3 regions of the Streptomyces sp. NPDC104761 genome follow, and region 2 is predicted to be linked to each of the others. Evidence: predicted binding sites of a transcription regulator. Region 2 holds the regulator's gene; each other region holds the start of a gene.
The links. Region 2 encodes HspR, which represses chaperone genes until heat shock. Its sites were predicted from a motif close to TTGAGNNNNNNNNNCTCAA; they were not measured.
Positions count from the first base shown of each region.

Region 1: the regulator HspR is predicted to act here: its motif matches at 2,042-2,060, upstream of lon (endopeptidase La).
Region 3: the regulator HspR is predicted to act here: its motif matches at 1,548-1,566, upstream of dnaK (molecular chaperone DnaK).

Region 1 covers NZ_JBVJNZ010000006.1:170,390-173,660, reverse strand. The annotation lists gene ACZ63F_RS18440 (rhomboid-like protein) at 1-718, shown strand, start outside; gene ACZ63F_RS18435 (GNAT family N-acetyltransferase) at 1,107-1,910, opposite strand; gene lon (endopeptidase La) at 2,083-3,271, shown strand, end outside.
Region 2 covers NZ_JBVJNZ010000010.1:157,867-161,137, reverse strand. The annotation lists gene grpE (nucleotide exchange factor GrpE) at 1-247, shown strand, start outside; gene dnaJ (molecular chaperone DnaJ) at 284-1,456, shown strand; gene ACZ63F_RS26500 (heat shock protein transcriptional repressor HspR) at 1,462-1,908, shown strand; gene ACZ63F_RS26495 (fibronectin type III domain-containing protein) at 1,979-2,881, opposite strand; gene ACZ63F_RS26490 (hypothetical protein) at 2,951-3,265, shown strand.
Region 3 covers NZ_JBVJNZ010000016.1:55,518-58,788, reverse strand. The annotation lists gene ACZ63F_RS34595 (vWA domain-containing protein) at 1-979, shown strand, start outside; gene ACZ63F_RS34590 (OsmC family protein) at 1,047-1,472, shown strand; gene dnaK (molecular chaperone DnaK) at 1,614-3,271, shown strand, end outside.

The DNA of each region.
Region 1 (3,271 bases), on a different contig from region 2:
CGTGCCCCGCCAGCGCGGCCCGGCCGCTGCGCCGGCCCCGAGGCTTCCGCGCACGGTCCTCCTCCCGCGCCCCTGGCGGCTCTTCCCCAGCCCCACCGGCACCCCCGTCACCTTCGCCTACACGGCGATCCTGGCCCTCACCTCGCTCTTCGCGAGCTGGGCCAGCCCCGGTCTGCTGTACGCGCTCTACCAGGACTCCAGCACCGACGTCGCCCACCTGCTGCGCACCCCGGTCTTCGTCCTGCTGGCCAGCGCGCTGTGGATCGCGGGCGGGCTGCTGTCGCCGTACGCGCTGGCCTTCGTGCTCGTCCTGACCGCACTGGAGCGGCGGATAGGCGGTGCCCGCGCGATCCTCGTCTTCCTGGCCGGCCATGTCCTCGCCACCCTCGCGACCGAGGTCCCGGTCGGCCTCGCGGTCCTGGCCGGCCACCTTCCCGACACCTCGCTGCACCGCCTCGACTACGGCATCAGCTTCGGCGTGGCCGCCAGCATCGGCGCGCTCTGCGGCCTCCTCGCCCCCTGGGTGCGCTGGCCGCTGCTCGCCCTGGTCGGCTACAGCCTCGTCACCGACCTCATCGCCTTCCAGGACCCGATGACCAACTGGGGGCACCTGATCTCGCTGGGCATCGGCACGGGGCTCTGGCCGTTGGTCCGGCGCTGGCGGCGGGAGCGGGTCCAGGCCCTGGCCCCGGCCGGCGTCGTCCCCGTGGCCCCCTGAGCGCTCAGCCGCGCCGCGCCGCCGAGCCGCGTTGTGTACCGCCTTGCCCTGTCCGTCCGGCGGCGGTTTCGGGTCCTTTCCCGTGAGTTGTGTTGCGGTGGTGTGGCGGTGCCGCCATCTCTTTCCGCCGCAACGGCGCTCAGCCGCAACGGCGCTCAGCCGCGACGGCGTTGTTCGGCGGTGCCGGACCGGCCGGGGCGCCGCGCCGTTGTGACAGGCGGTCGGGGGCCGGGTGCGGGTGCGTCGTGGCTGGTCGCGCAGTTCCCCGCGCCCCTGGCGGGGCGCTTCAGTGGGCCGGGGGTTCAACGCCGGGGAGGGGCGGTCGGGAAGCCGGGTGCGGGTGCGTCGTGGCCGGTCGCGCAGTTCCCCGCGCCCCTGGCGGGGCGCTTCAGTGGGCCGGGGTCCAGACGTACGGGGTTGTTGTCGTCAGCGTTCTGAAGCCCAGGCGCTTCAGGATCGGGGCGCTGGCGGACGAGGCCTCCACGAGGAGGTAGGGGGTGTTCCTGGCTGCCGCTCGGGTCGCTCGCAGGGCGACCAGTGCGCGGTAGATGCCCTTGCCGCGCCACTCGGCCAGGGTGGAGCCGCCCAGCAGCATGGCGAAGTCCGTGCCGGGGCGGAAGGCCACCCAGGCGGCCGAGACGACCTCTCCGGCGGCCTCGGCCACGAACACCTCGTTGTCGTCGGGGGCGACCGTGAGCCGGCCGCGCAGGTAGCCCGCGAGCCACGACATGTCCTCGCCCCACACCGCGCTTTCCAGCGCGGCGATCCGCCCCAGGTCCGCGTCGGCGGTGACCCGGCGCAGGGTCACGCCAGGCGGCAGGGCGGCCGCGGCCACGGCCGACTCGTCGACCAGGGCGATCACCACCGTCTCCCGCGGCTCCGGCACGAAGCCCGCCGCGCGCAGCCGGTCGGGGAGGTCCGCCGGGGCGTCGTGCCCGCGCGTCTTCCACTCCACGGCCTCGCCGCGCGCCGCGAAGAAGTCCCGCTGCCGGGCGATCAGCGCGTCCAGTTCGGGGCCGCGCACCCCGCCCCAGTCGCGCGGCCCGGTCACGAAGCCGCGGTGCTGGCCCACCACCCGCAGGGCGGGGCCGTCGTGCTCGTAGGTGATGCCGGGCGCGGGGACGGGCTGGACGGCGCGCATCTGGGCGTCGTAGGCGGCGAGCAGGGCCGCGTCGAGGTCGGTGTCGGTCACCGGCCGACCGTACGGGGAATGAGCCCGCGCGGAGCAACTGTTTTCACGGGCGCGGGACCGTGTTCGGCCAGGTCGGCACTCGATCGCTCAGAGCGAACATATGCATGGGAACATTTCTGGGCTCCTGAACATTGAGTCGGCATAGCTCAAGTTGACTGCCGAAGGGGAGATCATGGCTTCGACGTCCGCATCACTCACCCTCCCTGTGCTGCCTCTCGACGGCGAGGTCGTGCTGCCCGGGATGGTGGTCCCGCTGGACCTGAAGGACCCCGATGTACGCGCCGCCGTGGAGGCCGCGCAGGCCGCCGCCCGCACCGAGCCCGGCAAGCCCAGGGTGCTGCTGGTGCCGCGGGTCGACGGGGCCTACCCGAGCACCGGTGTGCTCGGCACGGTCGAACAGGTCGGCCGCCTTGCCGACGGTGACCCCGGCGCGCTGATCCGCGGCCGCTCCCGGGTGCGCATCGGCGCCGGTACGACCGGCCCGGGTGCCGCCCTGTGGGTGGAGGGCACCCGTATCGACGAGAACGTCCCGGACCCGGTGCCCGGTCATGTCACCGAGCTGGTCAAGGAGTACAAGGCCCTCGCCACCGCCTGGCTGCGCAAGCGCGGCGCCTGGCAGGTCGTGGACCGGGTGCAGGCCATCGACGACGTCTCCCAGCTGGCCGACAACTCCGGTTACTCGCCCTTCCTGACCACCGAGCAGAAGATCGAACTGCTGGAGACCGTCGACGCGGTCGCCCGCCTGAAGCTGGCCACCCAGCACCTGCGCGACCACCTCGCGGAGCAGGACGTGGCGGAGACCATCGCCAAGGACGTCCAGGAGGGCGTCGACAAGCAGCACCGCGAGTTCCTGCTCCGCCGCCAGCTGGAGGCGGTGCGCAAGGAGCTGCGCGAGCTGAACGGCGACGCCGCCAAGGACGGCGAGGAGTCCGACGACTACCGCGCCCGCGTGGAGGCCGCCGACCTGCCGGAGAAGGTCCGCGAGGCCGCCCTCAAGGAGGTCGACAAGCTGGAGCGCTCCAGCGACCAGTCGCCCGAGGGCTCGTGGATCCGCACCTGGCTGGACACGGTCCTGGAACTGCCGTGGAACGAGCGGACCGAGGACCAGTACGACATCCAGGGCGCCAAGGCGATCCTGGACGCCGAGCACGCGGGCCTGGAGGACGTGAAGGAACGGATCACCGAGTACCTGGCGGTGCGCAAGCGCCGCAGCGACCGGGGGCTCGGAGTCATCGGCGGTCGTCGCGGCGGTGCCGTGCTGGCGCTCGTCGGTCCGCCCGGTGTCGGCAAGACCTCGCTCGGTGAGTCGGTCGCGCATGCGATGGGCCGGAAGTTCGTCCGGGTCGCCCTCGGCGGCGTCC
Region 2 (3,271 bases):
CGGCAAGGAGGGCGAGCCCTTCGACCCGACGATCCACGAGGCGCTGATGCACAGCTACGCGCCGGACGTCACCGAGACGACGTGCGTGGCCATCCTGCAGCCCGGGTATCGCATCGGCGAGCGCACCATCCGCCCCGCGCGGGTGGCGGTCGCCGAACCCCAGCCGGGGGCGACGCCGGCGAAGGCCGAGGGGACCGAGGAGGCCCCCGCGGCCGACGAGAAGGACAACGGCCCTGAGGAGGGCTGACGTAATAAGTACCGAGCGGAAGGAGGGGCGTCGGGGATGAGCACCAAGGACTTCATCGAGAAGGACTACTACAAGGTCCTCGGCGTCCCCAAGGACGCCACCGAGGCCGAGATCAAGAAGGCGTACCGGAAGCTCGCCCGCGAGTTCCACCCGGACGCCAACAAGGGCAACGCCAAGGCCGAGGAGCGCTTCAAGGAGATCTCCGAGGCGAACGACATACTCGGCGACCCCAAGAAGCGCAAGGAGTACGACGAGGCCCGCGCCCTCTTCGGTAACGGCGGGTTCCGCCCGGGGCCGGGCGCGGGCGGCGGCAACTTCAACTTCGACCTGGGCGACCTCTTCGGGGGCAGCGCCCAGGGCGGGGGCGGCTTCGGCGGCGGCGGCTTCAGTGACGTCCTGGGGGGCCTGTTCAACCGGGGCGGCGGCACGGCCGGCCGTACCCAGCCGCGGCGCGGCCAGGACATCGAGTCCGAGGTCACGCTGAGCTTCACGGAGGCCATCGAGGGCGCCACGGTCCCGCTGCGGATGTCCTCGCAGGCCCCCTGCAAGGCCTGTTCCGGCACCGGCGACGCGAACGGCACGCCCAGGGTGTGCCCGACCTGCGTCGGCACCGGCCAGGTTGCTCGGGGCTCCGGCGGCGGCTTCTCGCTGACCGACCCCTGCCCGGACTGCAAGGGCCGCGGCCTGATCGCGGAGAACCCCTGCCCCGACTGCAAGGGCAGCGGGCGCGCCAAGTCGTCCCGGACCATGCAGGTCCGCATCCCGGCGGGGGTGACCGACGGCCAGCGCATCCGGCTGCGCGGCAAGGGCGCACCGGGCGAACGCGGCGGCCCCGCGGGCGACCTGTACGTCATGGTGCACGTGGACACCCACCCGGTGTTCGGCCGCAAGGACGACAACCTCACGGTGACCGTCCCGGTGACCTTCACCGAGGCGGCGCTCGGCGGCGAGGTCAGGGTGCCCACCCTGGGCGGACCGCCGGTCACCCTGAAGCTGCCCCCGGGCACGCCCAACGGCCGCACCATGCGCGCCCGTGGCAAGGGCGCGGTCCGCAAGGACGGCACCCGCGGCGACCTCCTGGTCACCGTCGAGGTGAGTGTCCCGAAGGACCTGTCGGGGAATGCTCGGGACGCATTGGAGGCGTATCGCGAGGCGACCGCGGGCGAGGACCCGCGCGCCGAGCTGTTCGATGCCGCGAAGGGAGCATGACGCAGATGGACGGCCGTCGACGTAACCCGTATGAACTGACCGAGGAGACTCCGGTCTACGTCATCTCGGTGGCGGCCCAGCTCTCCGGACTGCACCCGCAGACGCTGCGCCAGTACGACCGCCTCGGCCTGGTCTCCCCCGACCGCACGGCCGGGCGCGGCCGCCGCTACTCGGCCCGCGACATCGAACTGCTCCGCCAGGTGCAGGCGCTGTCCCAGGACGAGGGCATCAACCTGGCCGGCATCAAGCGCATCATCGAACTGGAGAACCAGGTCATGGCACTCCAGCAGCGCGTCGCCGAACTCCAGGCGACCGTCGACGGCGCGGCGGCCGCGATGCAGCAGCGCGAGGCCGCCGTCCACGCCTCCTACCGCCGCGACCTGGTCCCGTACCAGGAGGTCCAGCAGACCAGCGCGCTGGTGGTGTGGCGGCCGAAGAAGGCCAAGGACTAGCGGTACGCGTGCGAAGGGGCCCGGAGGTCACGACCTCCGGGCCCCTTTCGTCGTCCGGTCAGTAGTCCCCTCAGTAGTCCCAGATGCCGTAGGCCGCCGAGGTGACCGACGCCTCGGCGCCCGAGGCGTCCAGGCGGACGACGCGGTAGTAGTAGAGGCCCAGTTCGTCCCCGGACACGGTCGTGTCCATGTAGGACGCGGCGGTGCCCGCAGGGCCCTCGGCCAGGGTGCTCCAGGCGGCCGCCGCGGGGTCCCAGCGCTCCACCCGGTAGGCGGCGAACCGGGAGCAGTCGCCGAGGCCGGAGCTCTCCGAGCAGGTGACGTACGGCTCCGGGTAACGGTCGGCACGGACACCGGTCGTGGTCCAGCCGGGCGGCCGGGTGTCCGGCAGGGCGACCTGGACGGCCGTGGTGTGGAAGAAGTCGGGGCCCTCGTTCTCGTACAGGTGGTGACCGTCCGCTGCGGCCACACGGTAGACGTGGGTGGCGCCGTCCGGGACGGTCGGGCAGACGATCCCTGTCGCGGACGAGTCCGAGCTCCAGCAGTTCTTCTTCCAGACCGTCTCGCCGGTGTCCGGGTCGGTCGTGCCCTGCCAGACGTAGTACTCGGTGACGTCGTCGTCGGCGGGCGGTGTCCACGTCAGGCGGACGCCCAGCGGGACGGGTTCGGCCGTCAGGTCTTCCACCGGGGCCGGCCGCACCCTGTCCGGCGTGGTCGCCGTGGCCGCCGGACCGGGCGGCGACTCATGGCCGTACGGGTCGATCGTCACGACCGTGTAGTCGTACGTCGTCTCGGACGCGCCGGAGACGTCCCAGCAGGAGCCGTTGATCTGGCGGTCGCCGGCGTACCCGGGGGCGTCGCCGGTCCAGGTCCAGTAGGTGTGAGGATCCGTCAGCGGCGGGTCCTGCGAGCTGTTCGGCTTGCACCCGGCCACCGTGCTGCTGACGCCGGTCGCCCTGTCGGTGCGGACCACCCGGTAGACACGGATGCCGTCGAGGCCGGAGGCGGCGAGGCGAAGGGGCCGCCGGAGCCGAAGTCGCGGGTGACGGTCCAGTGGACGCCGAAGTCGTCCTTCGGGAGGCCGGACGCCGGCGCACCGCTCCAGCTCTCGTCGACCGCGGAGTCGCAGGCGGTCTTCTTCGGGGTGCCCTTGAACGTGGTGTTCGCGAACAACTGCCGCGTGAAGACGGGGGAGGAGCAGGCCGTGGCCGCCGAGGCGGTGCAGGCGGCGCCGCCGGGCAACGTGCCGGCGGTGGCGAACACCGCGGCGACGGCCGTGGCGCTTCTGGCTGGGTTCATTCGATCCTCTGGTCGCATCCGCACGACCGGAACGGCCGTTCCGGATGTCGACTCGTGAGGAACC
Region 3 (3,271 bases), on a different contig from region 2:
CGAGGAGTGGCGGTTCGTCCTCGCCCACGAGATGCTGCACGCCGCCCTGCGCCACGGCGACCGCCTCGGCGCCCGCGACCCCTACCTCTTCAACATCGCCTGCGACTACGTCATCAACGGCTGGCTGGCTGAGATGCGCGTCGGTGAGATGCCTGAAGGACTGCTGTACGACGCCGGGTTGAAGGGACTCTCGGCCGAGGAGGTGTACGACCGGATCGCCGTCGACCTGAGACGGATGCGGCGGCTCGCCACCTTGCGCGGCAAGGGACGCGGTGACGTGCTGGGCGCGCCGCTCGGGCCGCCCGGCGCGTACGTCGACCTCGACGAGTTCTACCGCCGCGGGCTGAGTCAGGGGCTCGACCTGCACCAGACGCAGGACCGGGGACTGCTGCCCGGCGGACTGGTCGAGGAGATCCGCGCACTCAGCCATCCGCCGCTGCCCTGGGACGCCCGGCTCGCCCGCTGGTTCGACGAGTTCGTGCCGCGCCCGGAGGCCGTACGGTCCTACGCCCGCCCCTCGCGCCGGCAGTCGTCCACCCCGGACATCCCGCGCGCCGGCCGGTACTTTCCGCCCGAGGAGGTCGCCCGTTGCACCTTCGGCGTGGTCCTCGACACCTCCGGCTCCATGGACCGCACCCTGCTCGGCAAGGCCCTCGGCGCGATCGCCTCCTACGCCGAGGCCCGTGACGTACCCGCCGCACGTGTCGTCTTCTGCGACGCGGCCCCGCACGACGCCGGCTACCTCCCGACCACCGAGATCGCCGGCCGGGTCCGCGTGCACGGCCGCGGCGGGACGGTCCTGCAGCCCGGCATCGACCTGCTCCAGCGCGCCGACGACTTCCCGCCCGCCGCGCCGGTCCTGGTGATCACCGACGGCTGGTGCGACGTCCTGCGGGTGCGCCGCGAGCACGCCTACCTGATCCCGGACGGACGTCGTCTGCCGTTCACCCCCCGTGGGCCGGTCTTCCGGGTGCGGTGAGCCCTGATGTGATCGGATGGGGGCGAGCGAACCGGTTCATTCGCCTTCATCGCCGAAAGGAACAACCGTGGCTACCACGCGCACCGCACACACCGTCTGGGAAGGCAGCCTGACCGAGGGCAACGGGGTCATCACCTTCGACTCCTCCGGTATCGGCGAGCAGCCCGTCACGTGGGCCTCGCGCTCCCAGGAGGCGAACGGGAAGACCAGCCCGGAGGAGCTGATCGCGGCCGCCCACTCCAGCTGCTTCTCCATGGCGCTCTCGCACGCCCTGACCGGTGCCGGCACCCCGCCCACCAAGCTGGTCACCAACGCCGACGTCACCTTCCAGCCGGGCACCGGCATCACCGGCATCCACCTGACCGTCGAGGGCACCGTCCCCGGCCTGGACGCGGACGGCTTCGTCGCCGCCGCCGAGGACGCCAAGAAGAACTGCCCGGTCAGCCAGGCCCTGGCCGGCACCACGATCACCCTGGACGCGAAGCTCGCCTGACCGTCCAGCCCGCCGCGCTGCCGCGCACCCCCCGTCCGAGGGTGCGCGGCAGCGTCGTTCCCGGGGTACCCGGCATTGACAACAGCTCGCTCAAGTTTTGTGCTGGAGTCGGGGAAGTGCCCGGGCGGAAAGGGGACGGACATGGCACGTGCGGTCGGTATCGACCTCGGTACGACGAACTCGGTGGTGGCCCTGCTGGAGGGCGGTGAGCCCACCGTCGTCGCCAACGCCGAGGGGGCGCGCACCACCCCGTCGGTCGTGGCCTTCGCGAAGAACGGCGACGTGCTGGTCGGCGAGGTCGCCAAACGGCAGGCGGTGACCAACGTGGACCGCACCGCGCGCTCGGTCAAGCGGCACATGGGCGACGCGGCCTGGCGGTTCCCGGAGAGCGGGAGCGTCGACGGCACCCGCTTCCGGGCCCAGGAGCTCTCGGCGCGCGTGCTGCAGAAGCTCAAGCGGGACACCGAGGCCTACCTCGGCGAGGACGTCACCGACGCGGTGATCACCGTGCCCGCGTACTTCGACGACGCCCAGCGGCAGGCCACCAAGGAGGCCGGGGAGATCGCCGGCCTGAAGGTGCTGCGGATCATCAACGAGCCGACGGCCGCCGCGCTGGCCTACGGCCTGGACCGGGGAGAGGAGCAGACCGTCCTCGTCTTCGACCTCGGCGGCGGCACCTTCGACGTGTCGCTCCTGGAGATCGGCGACGGCGTGATCGAGGTCAAGGCCACCAACGGCGACACGCACCTGGGCGGCGACGACTGGGACCAGCGGGTCGTCGAGCACCTCGTGAAGCGGTTCAAGGGGCAGTACGGCGTCGATCTCGGCAACGACAGGATGGCGGTGCAGCGGCTGCGCGAGAGCGCCGAGAAGGCGAAGATCGAGCTGTCGTCGTCGACGGAGACGTCGATCAACCTGCCGTACATCACGGCCTCGGCGGAGGGGCCGCTGCATCTGGAGGAGAAGCTGACGCGGGCCCAGTTCCAGGAGCTCACGGCCGACTTGCTGGACCGCTGCAAGAAGCCCTTCCACCAGGCCGTCAAGGACGCGGGCGTGCAGGTGTCGGCGATCGACCACGTCATCCTGGTCGGCGGGTCCACCCGGATGCCCGCCGTCACCGAACTGGTCCGTGAACTCACCGGCAAAGATCCCCACAAGGGCGTCAACCCGGACGAGGTGGTCGCGGTCGGCGCGGCCCTCCAGGCGGGAGTCATCCGCGGTGACGTGAAGGACGTGCTGCTGCTCGACGTCACCCCGCTGTCCCTGGGCATCGAGACCAAGGGCGGCATCATGACCAAGCTCATCGAGCGCAACACCACCATCCCGACCCGGCGTTCGGAGATCTTCACGACCGCGGCCGACAACCAGCCCTCGGTGGGCATCCAGGTCTACCAGGGCGAACGCGAGATCGCCGCGTACAACAAGAAGCTGGGCGTCTTCGACCTCACCGGCCTGCCGCCCGCACCGCGCGGGGTGCCGCAGATCGAGGTGGGCTTCGACATCGACGCGAACGGGATCATGCACGTCTCGGCGAAGGACCTGGCGACCGGCCGCGAGCAGAAGATGACCGTGACCGGCGGCTCCGCGCTCCCCAAGGACGACATCGATCGCATGATGCGGGAGGCGGAGCAGTACGCCGAGGAGGACCGCAAGCGGCGTGAGGCCGCGGAGACCCGCAACCAGGCCGAGCAACTCGTCTACCAGACGGAGAAGTTCCTCCGGGAGAACGAGGAGAGGGTGCCGGGCGCCACGAAGTCCGAGGTGGAGGCGGCGATCACCGAGCTGAAGGCGCTGCTGGA